3 regions of the Candidatus Brocadia sinica JPN1 genome follow, and region 3 is predicted to be linked to each of the others. Evidence: riboswitches for the same ligand, from Rfam matches in the RefSeq annotation. Region 3 holds a riboswitch; each other region holds the start of a gene.
What was found. Region 3 has a riboswitch for cyclic di-GMP ahead of BROSI_RS18560 (LamG domain-containing protein). Riboswitches for the same ligand answer to the same signal wherever they lie in the genome.
Positions count from the first base shown of each region.

Region 1: it holds a riboswitch for cyclic di-GMP, as region 3 does, so the genes downstream of both, BROSI_RS10080 (hypothetical protein) here and BROSI_RS18560 (LamG domain-containing protein) in region 3, are expected to answer to the same signal.
Region 2: it holds a riboswitch for cyclic di-GMP, as region 3 does, so the genes downstream of both, BROSI_RS00795 (right-handed parallel beta-helix repeat-containing protein) here and BROSI_RS18560 (LamG domain-containing protein) in region 3, are expected to answer to the same signal.

Region 1 is NZ_BAFN01000001.1:2,234,537-2,239,056, reverse strand. Features, by position in the region: gene BROSI_RS10090 (mechanosensitive ion channel family protein) at 1-35, shown strand, start outside; gene shc (squalene--hopene cyclase) at 248-2,314, shown strand; cyclic di-GMP riboswitch class I at 2,353-2,467, shown strand; gene BROSI_RS10080 (hypothetical protein) at 2,703-3,182, shown strand; gene tnpC (IS66 family transposase) at 3,676-4,520, shown strand, end outside.
Region 2 is NZ_BAFN01000001.1:186,611-191,130, forward strand. Features, by position in the region: gene BROSI_RS00775 (AAA family ATPase) at 1-507, opposite strand, end outside; gene mobB (molybdopterin-guanine dinucleotide biosynthesis protein B) at 944-1,444, shown strand; gene BROSI_RS00785 (c-type cytochrome) at 1,556-1,903, shown strand; gene rtcA (RNA 3'-terminal phosphate cyclase) at 1,998-3,032, shown strand; cyclic di-GMP riboswitch class I at 3,151-3,292, shown strand; gene BROSI_RS00795 (right-handed parallel beta-helix repeat-containing protein) at 3,399-4,520, shown strand, end outside.
Region 3 is NZ_BAFN01000001.1:4,029,788-4,034,307, forward strand. Features, by position in the region: gene BROSI_RS18560 (LamG domain-containing protein) at 1-1,956, opposite strand, end outside; cyclic di-GMP riboswitch class I at 1,993-2,069, opposite strand; gene BROSI_RS18565 (carboxypeptidase-like regulatory domain-containing protein) at 2,681-3,100, opposite strand; gene BROSI_RS18570 (hypothetical protein) at 3,277-4,032, opposite strand; partial or broken gene BROSI_RS18575 (hypothetical protein) at 4,106-4,520, shown strand, end outside.

The DNA.
Region 1 (4,520 bases), 1.8 Mb from region 3:
CAGATACCGCAAAGGTCACAGAGACTTCATCTTGATGGTCGACACCTTGGCCTGTTTCAATAGAAAAATAACAGAAGGTATTTTCTATCAAGAAATTTAGTAACAATGTAAGTTTTCCTTGCAATTAATTCCTAAATTTGTTATTTTGTTGGCCAAAGTATTTCCTTAACCTTATGGTAATCATCTACTTACTATTTTAGAATGATAATAAATTGATATTGGAGTGTTGTTTGGGAGATTCTAAAGTATGAGAAATTTCTTAATTAGCTTTTTTGAACGATTGGAAACAAGTATCCATAAATTCAACGGCAACGGAAATGGGAACGGGAACGGCAATCACCCTATTCCTGAATTATCCGAGCATGAATTAAGATTCGAAAGTATGCCTCTTGGGGCAGGTTTCCATACTCCGTTGTCAACAAAAAATCCCCTAGACATTACCATATATAGGGCACAACAATACCTTCTCCGCAATCAAAACCGGTCTGATGGACATTGGGTGGGAATCTTAGAGGCAGATACTACCATAACATCTGAATACATCATGCTCATGCATTTTCTTGGAAAGGTAAACCAGGAAAAACAAAGATTGGCAGCGAATCTACTCTGTGAACATCAGATCTCTGACGGGGGGTGGAATATTTATTACGGAGGGCCGAGCGAAATCAGCGCTTCGGTAAAGGCCTATTTTGCCTTGAAATTGGCAGGATACTCTGCAAACGAACCCTTTATGCAAAAAGCCAGGAAGCGCATCCTTGAGATGGGCGGCATCATGAAGGCCAACTGTTTTACGAAGATTTATCTTGCCATGTTTGGACAGGTTGATTGGCAGGCCGTACCCGCTGTTCCGGCCGAAATGATCCTGTTTCCACCGGGTTTTTATTTTAGCATCTACGAGATGTCGTATTGGTCGAGATGTATTGTTGTTCCCCTTTCCATTGCCATAGCTAAAAAGCCGCATATTCCGGTAGGGGATGACATGCTGAAGGAACTTTACCTGATCCCGCGCGAAAAGGTAGTTTACCGTATTAAGCGGGACCAATCGGGATTGAGCTGGCATAATTTCTTTATTGATGCCGATAGTATTTTCAGGAGATATGAACAGCAACCCATTAAATTTATCAGAAGGATGGCCCTCCGCAAGGCAGAAAAATGGATGCTGGACCATGTGGAAAAATCCGGTGGTTTAGGGGCTATATGGCCCGCAATGGTCAACTCGATCTTTGCCATGAAATGCCTTGGATATCCGGATGACCACCCCGCATTAAAGAGCCAGTTGCAAGAGGTAGAAAACCTGGTTGTATACGAAGTGAATAAACTCTATTTACAACCATGCGTATCGCCTGTCTGGGATACGGCATGGGCAATCATTGCGCTTCATGACTCGGGGATACCCGGCAGCGATCCGGCATTACAAAAAGCAGGGCGATGGCTCATCAGCAAGGAAGTCAGGAATTTTGGAGATTGGGCTTTAAAGTGCAAGGTGGAAGAACCGAGCGGCTGGTATTTCCAATATGCAAACGAGTTTTATCCCGATACCGACGACAGTGCGGCCGTGCTTATGGCATTACAGCGGGTATCATTGCCTGAAACTGCCCACAAGGAGGCATCGGTTTTACGTGGATTACGATGGATTATGGCTATGCAATGTGATGATGGAGGTTGGGGCGCATTTGACCGCAACAATAACAGAGCTATTCTCAATCACATACCGTTTGCGGATTTTAATGCATTATTAGACCCGAGTACGAGCGATGTTACTGCCCGATGTACAGAATTTTTAGGTCGTATTGGGTTTAGTAAGACCTCGGGCCAGATTCGCATGGCGATAGAATTTCTCAAAAAAGAACAGGAAAAAGACGGAACATGGTTTGGGCGTTGGGGCGCAAACTATATTTACGGCACATGGTCTGTGCTCGCCGGACTTGCAGCAGTTGGAGAGGACATGAACAAGCCGTATATCAAAAAGGCCGTTGCGTGGTTGAAAAGTGTCCAAAATTCCGATGGGGGATGGGGCGAGACGATAAAATCGTATGATGACCCATTCCTTAAGGCAATTGGCAAAAGTACGCCTTCGCAGACGGCGTGGGCTTTGTTGGGTTTAATGGCCGCAGGTGAGATACATTCTGATGCAGTAGAAAGGGGTATAAAATTTTTATTAATGAAACAAAAAGAAGACGGAAGCTGGGATGAAGTTGAATTTACCGCAACGGGTTTCCCTAAGGTCTTTTATTTAAAATACCATATGTATCGCAACTATTTCCCCTTGATGGCATTGGGGAGATATCGCAATTCCATACATAACAAGGTGTGACGTGGCACACTTTGTCTGTTTCCACTGAAAAATTCACATCACGATAAGGGCAAACCCTGAGCGATCAGGGGACGCAAAGGACAGGGTCTTGTAAGCGGTTTAAACCGCTTAAACCGTTCAAACGGCTTTGAAAAAGACAGCCTTACTGCCAAAGATGTTTGCTATGAATATATTGCAGTACGGCTTTTTTATTTTTAGGACAAGAAAAAAGGGGCATAATTTTTTATCCACCTATTTGATTCTTTGCTGAACAAACATAATAGCTATTTAACTTTGCATCCTTTTTATTTCAAAAAATTAATACCATAACTATGACCGAACAACAAGAGCAACAAGCATCGTTTCCATTTTCTATTACCCTGCTTATTGCTGCAATTATCGCAGGTGGATGGAACGGCAGGTAGATGAGGAAAAGGTGCTTGCCCGTCTGTGGCAGGATCCATTTCAAGCCGTTGAAAGTTATAGAAAAGATGCCAAGGTGTCACATCAAGATTTTACAATTCGTAATATCAATGACCCCTGTTCAAAGATATTCATACCTCAAAAAGATATTAAGAAGGTATTGATCATGCCCGTTATGATTACTGATGGTCATTATACAGAAGATGCAGAGGAGCGACAGAGAACTCGATATGCCGTGCTTTCAGCGCTTCATGTTGCCGGATATCAACCCAGGAATGAAACACATATTGGAGCGTTTAAAGCAGAGATTAATGGGGAAGAACGTCTAGTTCCATACGAGTGGTATCGTCAGGATACGCTGATATTGCAAGCGCTTCGTAATGAATTTCCTAACACCATCTTTTTTACCACAGACCTTGACGCACGCCTCTGGCATACACAGAATTACCTTTTACAAGGAACCTGATCGCCGCATCGAGTTATGGACTGGAATTTCCTGGTAAATGGCAACGAGATGTTCCTCCGTTTAGATCCACCTATCAAACTTCCGTCTTTGTTGCTGCGTTACAGACACTGGGCATCTTAAATGAAGATGATGCCGATTTAAATAAGATACGTCCTCGCATCTTTGAAATAGGAAGGGGGGGCATATGATTTAACTCCTACAACAAGGGATCCAGAGTTTTGTAAGGGGTAACTATTCAGTGAAAATATTTTAAAATATGTTTGACAGGATATCCGGGACAGAGAGTCGTTTGGATTAGTTTGTGGCATATATGGCCTGTAGAGGTGGTTAGTACAGCCTACATGAGGAGAGAGCACAGACATGGACAGGCTGGTGTTGGTAAGAGGAATTCGTGCTTTTGTCGTGTCTTATAGCGCCAATAAAAAGGATGAAAAAGCCTGTGATATAATAGCCGCAGTAAATAAATGGGTGGCTCATCATACAGGCGGATTCATTGACGATAGACAATATAGACATAGAGGTAACGCTCCAAAAAGTAGAGAAGCTTCTTTCTGAAGAGAAAGTGCTGTCGCCAGCCATGAGGTCCATGGTAGAGTTATTGGTAGTAGTAATAACGCTGCTGGTTGGTCGTTTAAACCGTAACAGTCGCAACAGCAGTAAGCCTCCCTCAAGTGATCCGAATCGCAAGAGAGAAAGCAAGGCGAAGGGCGAGAGGAAGGCGGGTGGACAAAAGGGTCGTGAGGGGGTGACGCTGAAAAGGGTTGAGAACCCTGATAAGGTGGAAGTGATAAAAGTAGACCAAAGGAAGTTGCCGCGTGGGGAATATACGGTGGTGGGTTACGAAGCGCGCCAGGTGTTTGATATGAAGATTTCACGGGAGGTAACAGAGTATCGTGCAGAGATAGTAGAGGACGCGGAGGGGAACCGATTTATCGCGCCCTTTCCTGAAGGAATAACAAAGGCGGCGCAGTATGGGGCGGATTTGAAGGCGCATGCAGTATATATGTCACAGTATCAACTGATACCCTACAAGAGGATTCAGGAGTATTTTGAAGAGCAGATGTCGATGCCGGTGAGTGAAGGTTCCTTGTACAATTTTAATCAGGAAGCCTACGAATATCTGGAAATCTTTGAGGAGAAAAGCAAAGCAGAACTCACCAAGTCAGAGGTGTTGCATGTGGATGAAACGAGTATTAACAAGAACGGGGATAGATATTGGTTGCATAGCGCATCCAATAGGCAGTGGACATGTTTTTATCCTCACGAAGGGAGAGGGACAGAGGCAATAGATAGCATAGGAATATTGCCCCAATTTCGTGGGATTCTTTGTCACGACCA
Region 2 (4,520 bases), 3.8 Mb from region 3:
TAACGGATACGTTCCCTCATGCTCAATTGGATTTTGCGTAGCCAATACAAGAAACGGGTCTTCCAGTTTAAATGTCTGATCCCCAATGGTAACCTGTCTGTCCTGCATTGCTTCCAGGAGCGCGCTCTGCACCTTTGCAGGGGCGCGATTAATCTCATCCGCAAGGACGATATTGGTGAAGATAGGTCCTTTCCGTACCGTAAAATCACCATTTTTGGGATTATAAATAAGGGTGCCGATGAGATCGGCAGGAAGTAAATCGGGCGTAAATTGTATCCGTTGAAAGCTGGCCTGCATAGTTTTGGCAAGTGTCATGACCGACATTGTTTTTGCTAATCCAGGCACACCTTCTAATAATACATGCCCATTGGAAAGGATACCTATTAAAAGTCTTTCCATCAAATATTTCTGGCCCACAATCACCTTGCCAACCTCATACATCAGGGTATTCACAAAATCACTTTCCTGTTTTACCCTTTCTGTAATCTTTTTAACATCAGATTCCATCTACCCCTCCACCGCAAAATTGTTGATTGTTTAGAAATGAAAATCAAAATATACTGTAACTAAACAGATGACGCCACTAAATTTGTTCCTTTTTATAACCATAACATTATAGATTTCTCAGGGCTGACGATAGAAAGAAGGTATTATACCAAATTTATCTGATTTAAAACAGGTATTTCAAAATCCATCCTAGGAAGGAAAGTGCTTGACACATGAGGAAATAGATGCTACGATTCAAGTTTAAAGTACCATTTTAGAGTATGCTTAAATAGATAGCATACATGGAGATATTCATAATTATGCTATATAGTAAAGAATTTATTGTCGCTAAAATTTCTCGCAAACCAGATAAAATTCTTCATGGGGTTCTGCGCCCTTGGTTTAAAAAAATCACAAATTAAGGTTATTTTGGAAATAAACGGATAGCAAGGATACGTTGCCAAAAAATATACCTGTCGTTTCGATCATTGGTAAACAGAATATAGGGAAAACCACACTTATTGGGCTTATTATTCCTTTGCTGAAACGAAAGGGGCATAGGGTTGGCACTATCAAGTACAATATCCCTTCATTTGAAATCGATTACGAAGGAAAGGATACCTACAGGCACTATCAGGCAGGCGCTGATGTAGTTTCCATATCTTCGCCCCAAAAACTGGCAACGATAAAAAGGGTCGACCGAAAGCCTCCGTCAATAAAAGATATCATAGAAACTTATTATCGGGACGTTGATATCGTCCTTGTTGAAGGCTATAAGAGTTGGCGGTATCCTTATATTGAAATCCAAAATAACCATCAACAAATGAAATCTGCAAACAAAAAATACAAAAACCATCTGAAAATTACAGGCACTGTCAAGACAGATTCGCATATACCGATTTTTTGTAAGGATGACTTGAATAACATCATAAATTTTATAGAATCAAAGATGAGGTGATTCAACAGGAGGTGATGAGTATTTCGGCAAAATATCATGTGATTTGTCCCAGGACGAACATGTTTCGTAATGTTTTGTAAATAGGCGTACATTTTTTAGGAGGAAATTTCATTGAAAAAGATTTTTAGTTATTGCGCAGTTTCTATGGCAACGATATTTGGCGCGTATATTAGCTTTCCCGCTTTGATAGCAAATGCTGGAGATATTAAAAAGATTTACAAGGACACCTGTGAATTATGCCACGGCGCCGATGGGAAAGGAAGCGAGGCTGGAAAGCAATTTGGTGTACCAGACTTCACGAATGCAGATTATCAAAAATCCAGAACTGATGCAGATATGAAAAAGTCTATGACCGAAGGCACGAAGAATCCAAATTACGTCAAACTATCGGATCTCGGAGTTGATGCTGCTGATCTTGAGCCACTCGTCAAATTAGTTCGGGAATTTGGCGGCAAATAATTCAACCTGGAAATAGTTTTCATAGATTTTGTGAAATCAAAAGGGTAGGACATTTTCATGTCCTACCCTTTCTTTTTGTAATAAAATATGAGTTATGAATAATGACGTTATTGAAATCGATGGTTCATTTGGAGAAGGAGGCGGACAGATCCTGCGTACCGCCCTTTCGTTATCGGCTATTACAAAAAGGCCCTTTGAGATATTTAACATCCGGGCTAACAGGAAAATACCAGGACTCAGCTATCAGCACCTTCAGGCGGTAAATGCCACATCGCAGATTTGCAATGCCAAAGTCGTTGGAAATCTGCTCCGATCTACTGATCTCAAATTCTATCCCGGAGAGGTAAAAGCGGGTGCGTATCGTCTTGACATCGGAACGGCGGGCTCTGTTTCGCTCGTTTTGCAAACCATATTTTACCCACTCAGTCTGGCGAATAAACCTTCTTCAATCACCATCATTGGCGGTACCCATGTCAGCCACAGTCCCTGTATAGATTACCTCATGCAACAGTGGTTATACTTTCTTAAAAAAATTGGTTTTGATGCAGAAATAGAGACACTAAGAGCGGGATATTATCCTCGTGGTGGTGGTGAGGTTTTCATAAACATAAATCCGGCACGCCCGCAACATCCAATACGGATTGAGGACAGAGGGAGGCTTATCCAGGTAATGGGAATATCTGCTGTAAGCAATCTGGATATAAATATTGCCTTCCGGCAGCAAACACAAGCAAAGAAAAAATTATTAGAACAAAATATACCTCACGAAATATCGATGAGAGAAACGCCTGCACTTGGAAGGGGCACAATGTTACTCCTGGTGGGGAAATTTGAACACAGCCAGTGTTGCTATTTTAGTTTAGGCGCCATCGGTAAGCGTGCAGAAACTGTTGCCGATGAGGCGTGTAATGAATTCTTCTCTTTCCTCGAAACCAAGGGCGTCATTGATGAGCATCTTGCAGACCAACTCATCATCCCCCTTGCCCTTACAAAAGGGACATCACAATTTACCACACCCAGGGTTACACAACACCTGCTCACGAATATTGAAATTGTAAAACTGTTTTTACCGGTCACTGTCGACATCCTGGGAAATCTCAACGAGGAAGGATCTGTAAAAATACATTGACCTGGGTAACAGGAAATCATTATCACCACTTTGAAAAAAGTTTATTTTTCAGTTGACAAATTCTAAAGTTATGTATACTCTGTGAGCTGCCTAGTAAGCTCAATATGATCAAAAAACAGTTCGATAAAGGCAAACCCTGAGCGATCAGGGGACGCAAAGGAAAGGGTCTTTACCTGTATAAGGAAGTATAGGAATAAAGAAATAAAAACTTTATAGCGTATACGGAAATACGCATCACATAAGATAGCCTTACTGCCGAAGGTGTTTGCTATAAAATATCTTTGCAGTAAGGCTTTTTTGTTTTTATAGCATCAAAAAGCCACTTTATATCAATTTTATTTGCGGAGGGGAAGGAGAAAAAAATTTATGGATATTGTCAAACGGAGTGCAAGGTCGTTTTTGTTGAGTGCAGGGCTGCTCTTGCTTGCGGTCTGTCTGCTAACATTGTCCAGTAATGGGGTTTCTTATGCGCTGAACCACAGCAGTAATATTACCAGCAATGAGACGTGGTATGCCGCTGACAATCCCCATATCGTTACGACCACCATACATGTGTATAGCGGAGCAACATTAACGATAGAGAAAGGGTGTGAGGTAAGGTTTGATAGTATGGCGGGTCTTTACATCGGGTATTTCAGCGCGGCTACTTTGAATGCGGTAGGGACAGAAGATGCTCCCATCACCTTCACTTCCAATACAGGTTCCCCTGCGCCTAACGACTGGCGGGGGATCGTTTTTTGGAACAGCACGGTTGATGGCTCAACGATTATGGATTATTGCACGGTAGAATATGGGGGATATGACAGTCACCATTCGAACATCGACTGCGACAGCGCCTCGCCTACCATCCAGAATTGTACCATACGGTATTCGGATGAATATGGAATCTATTGTGATAATAACTCAGCGCCCACATTGACAAACAACACGTTAAGTAACAATGGCGTTTATCCTATAAGTTTGTACTGCGGCATACTCGACAGCAATATTTCAGGCAATACCGGGAGCGGTAATGGGACAGATGCCATTGAGGTGCGGGACGGAAGTATAACATCAAACCGTACCTGGGTTCTGCAAGACCTTTACTTTAATGTAACGGGCATCATCCATGTATATAGTGGCGCAATATTGACGATAAATCCCGGGTCTCTGGTGAAATTTAATAGCACGGCAGCCCTTTTCATCGGGTATTACAGCGCGGCTACTTTGATTGCCAACGGGACAAGCGGCATCCCTATTACTTTCACTTCAAATGAATCAACCCCAGCGCCCGGTGATTGGCGGGGGATCGTTTTTTTCAACAGCACGGTTGACGGCTCAACGATTCTGGACTATTGCACGATAGAATATGGGGGATATGAAGACACTTACAATTCCAACATCAACTGCGACAACGCCTCTCCAACCATACAAAATTGCACCATACGGCATTCGGATGGATATGGAATCTATTGTGATAATAACTCAGCACCCACATTGACAAACAAC
Region 3 (4,520 bases):
GGCATGAAAAGCAGTAGTGGATGATACCATAGTCCATTCTGCGGCCGATGCCAGAGGAACCGTTGAATCCATAGAGAGATAATACCCTGTCACCCCCACATCATCAGTAGCCGATAAATCCAGGGTCACGGCAGTGGATGTGGTATAGAAGTCGCCATTGTTGATGTTTACGGAACAATTTGGCGCAAGAGTGTCCGGTGTAATAAGGGACATTTCACTCCCGTATGCGGTCCCTGCGCTGTTCTGCGCCACCAGCCTGTAGTAATACGTCTTCGCTGCCGACAAGCCGTTTATGCCTATGCTTATTGCTGTGTCGCCTGAACTGCTGACACCCTGCGCCGATGACTTGCTGCCATATGTCCCGCTTATTGTGCCATACTCAAACCATGCTGTAGTTGATAAGCCATTGGCATTCACTGTGCCTCCCAACGTAGCGGAATTTGACGTCACATCGGTCGCTGACCCCGTCACAACCTTTGGAGGTATACCGGTTGATGTTGATACTGTAAAAATATATCCCCTCCCCTTCACCTGACCATTGGTTGCATCGACATCAATACTAACCCCACTCTTTAACCTTATTTCATCGCCAACTATTGCAACATCGGCGCTCCCATCCCCGGACTCAATAAAGTATCCATCGGCACGTTGTACCCCGGTGACCGTCTCACCCGCATTGAGTTTTACCACGCCGTTTTTCGTCACAAACACCACAAAGAGTTTTCCTGTCTTCGGCTGACGTGAATACATGACATCGCTGCTGGCATAACTCTTTGTGCTCCGATACACACTGCCATCCCATGAACGATCGGTGAGAGGAACATTATTTAAATTGTCCCAATTCGGCAAACACCGTATGAGTTTAAGTCTGGGATAGACTTCCGTGATGTTCTGAAAGCTCGGCATATTTCCCGTGCCGCCGAACCGCAGGAACCAATTATACCATGCCCTGTTGATACCAGCATTGGCCGCATAAAGACGATTTTCATACTCGTCGACACTGTTGGGCTGACTGATGCCCATCATATCTTTCGTAATAGCCAATCCTGAATTAAAAATAGCGCTATCATCTACAAATTCCGTACTAGAGCTTTCCTGTGAAATCATATCAGGGGTTAATTCATCTTTGTCTGTACGATCTTTTATCTGATTTATCCATCCCCAGTACACATCATATGGCTCTACGATCCATTTAGCATTAGGAAATTCAGCCAGCATTCTTGCCTTCAATTGTTTGAAAAAAGCAGCTTTCCCATCTTGATATGTTGCATATTCATGCGTTATAGTTCCGTGTAGTAAACCAGACTCTGTCCCCGTCCAATTGGATAAGTAAGTTACTTCATTATCTCCATTTATCCAATTAAAAAAATAACCATCAAGAGCAGGCTCATCATACATATGTCCGGCAAAGGTAAATGGCAAGCTTACATCTTCATAGTCATGGCACATAGCTATAACTCCCTCAACAACCATATCGATAACCGCCTGTTGCTGAAAATCCCAAAGTGGATTAAATTCCGTTGATGTGCCCTGAAACCAGCCCGTTGCTATATTGTCCGGAAACGGATCATAGCTCTTCCACGTCATATACTGATTGTAAAAATCTCGTTCTGCTTGTGAATAAGATTTTGTAATGTTTATATTCCTATCATATCCCATACTCCTAATCAGCATTTTATCAGGGTTAATGAAATAAAATTTAAAACCTGAAAAGGCTTGCTTGCCTTTATAGGTATCAGGGGAGGCATAGATACCGGATTTTATGTTTATAGAATCATACCCCATCTGCCTTGCATATTTTGCGCCACTTTCTGCTGATCCATCTACAGTAATACCATACCAACTTTTCCATGTATCATTCGCTGAAACCGTAGATATTAGCCCTGTTTCAAACAAGAAAAACACTTGAGTGAATACTAAAAACACATATCCTAAAAAAGTATTTGTAATTTTCATAAGTACTTCTCCCAACAAAAGATTTACTAAAACAAATATGGCAGCCTGGCATTCTTCATTGAAGACCCATAGCTTTGCGTCCCAATCTCACGATTGGTTTGCCTTTTTCAAATTTGCCACCTCTTTTGTAGGTCTAGCAAATTTGTTAATCCATTCCGATGCTCAATCACCTCGCTTTCTCAATAATTAAGTGTGGATTTAGTATCTTTAGTCGTTAGATGGTAAAATTATCGGCAGATTTGTTAAAATATTTAGTGTTTGAGCGGAAATTCGTCTGATAGGCGGGTGATGTCCTGGATATGAAGCGTGGATTTGACGAGAATAATCCGTACGATAATTTGGCGTGACTATCGGGGAATCAGGAAAAGATAGGGTGAAAGCTGTTTGAGGTAAGACGGCGAGACAAGGAGCCGAGACTGTTTTTGTATGACGTAACGACGGTAACCAAGCCGTAGATAGAGGCGTTGCAGATAAAGCTGCCAGAGGTATTACCGAGCCGGAACATAGGATAGTCACGAGAAAAAAGCTTCTTAATCAACGAAAAGACCAAAAGACTAAGGCTTTTCACTGCCTTTTTATTTTCCACTTCGGAGTGAACATCGTTCTAATGGTTCCCTTGGTCCGAGGATGAAGCGTATCTTGGCTGCAGTGAAGTTGATGGAAGTTATGGGTTAGGTGCGGGGCTAACTACGGGAAGGTCGTATAATTTAAAAATATACATCATCTAACGTATGCGAGTGTCTATGTGAATATCAAGGTGTGTCTCTTTACCTTTGATAATAGTTACTACGGTAGGTAAATCTTTTGTCATTTCTGATGATGAAGGGAGCATTTCAACGCGATAAGTCCCGCCAGGCAAGGTGATACTGTATCTGCCATCATTGTCAGTCGCTACGGTCTCTACAATCTTTCCTGATAAGGTCATGACCACAATTTTTACATCTATAGCCGGTTTTGTTTGAAGGTTCTCATCTTTACTCATAGGTGAAATTGGACCTCGTGTTACGACACCCACTAACTTTCCGCTTAATGTCTCTTTTTTTTCATTATTTCGCAAAGTATTGCCATAGTCTTTAACACAGCTAAAAACAAATGCCATCATTGCCACAGTTATGAATAGCCTGAACTGAACTGAGCTGATCATATCGATTGATTTTCCTGGTTTTACGTTCTGTGCCTTATCGCAGAATGCATATAAGTATCTATTTTATCAGTGTTTATCTAAGTGTATCTGTAAACATTTGGTAAAAATAAAAAAGGGGGGAGACTTGTCACTGCTCCCCCCTTTATGCAACAACGATCTAATCTAGAAATCATCCCTTAGAAACCAATTCTGACTATCCTCGAACCCCATGTAGTGGGATTAATGATTGTTTCATTGACAAGCCAGGCACGGAGTTGATTTACAACGATTGGATCAACAGTAACCGCTGAGTAATCACCCCATCGATAACTAGTATAATATGTAGGACTTGTGAAGGCTGCTACACCGCCGCCTATATTTAGGGGATCAAAATTCCTTCGGCCAGAGAGCCTTACTTGGGCGTTTGTGCCCGTGCTAGGATCATTTGATGTCCACGTTACAAATACATCACCAAAGTCATTTGCTGCAATCGAGGCATTCCAGTCATTGGACAAACCAGCCGCAAAGAAGGAATCGGCTACGGTAAGTGTGCCCATCCACCAATCGATCAGATACCAAACGGGTGTAGGTAATCCGCCCAGATCAACTGTGTGGACTTGATAGAGCTGATGACCCATCTGGGTGCCTGCGTTAACAAAACGGCAATCCAGGGTGTCGAGCACAGCAGCAGTACCGGGTTGGGTGGCGGAAGGTGGTATGAAGAAATCAGGAACATCTACATAATACGGCCCGAGTAAAGTGGTATATGCTGGATTTTCTGCATTTTGCAGGTAATAAAGGTATAATCCCGTATTATCAGTAAATGGATCTGCAACTGCTAAAGTTGCCCACTCATCCTGGTCACGCACTAAGGGTGGCGCAATGGTTCCTAAGAGACCACCCCAAAATGGGATGCCAAGACCTAACCCGTTGTATGCGCGAGCCTTTGACATAGTGAACAAAGCTGATCCAATATAAAAAGGATCAAAAAGGTATTCACGTCAGCCGAAGACAGGAAAACTCTTTGTGGTGTTTGTGACGAAAAACGGCGTGGTAAAACTCAATGCGGGTGAGACGGTCACCGGGGTACAACGTGCCGATGGATACTTTATTGAGTCCGGGGATGGGAGCGCCGATGTTGCAATAGTTGGCGATGAAATAAGGTTAAAGAGTGGGGTTAGTATTGATGTCGATGCAACCAATGGTCAGGTGAAGGGGAGGGGATATATTTTTACAGTATCAACATCAACCGGTATACCTCCAAAGGTTGTGACGGGGTCAGCGACCGATGTGACGTCAAATTCCGCTACGTTGGGAGGCACAGTGAATGCCAATGGCTTATCAACTACAGCATGGTTTGAGTATGGCACAATAAGCGGGACATATGGCAGCAAGTCATCGGCGCAGGGTGTCAGCAGTTCAGGCGACACAGCAATAAGCA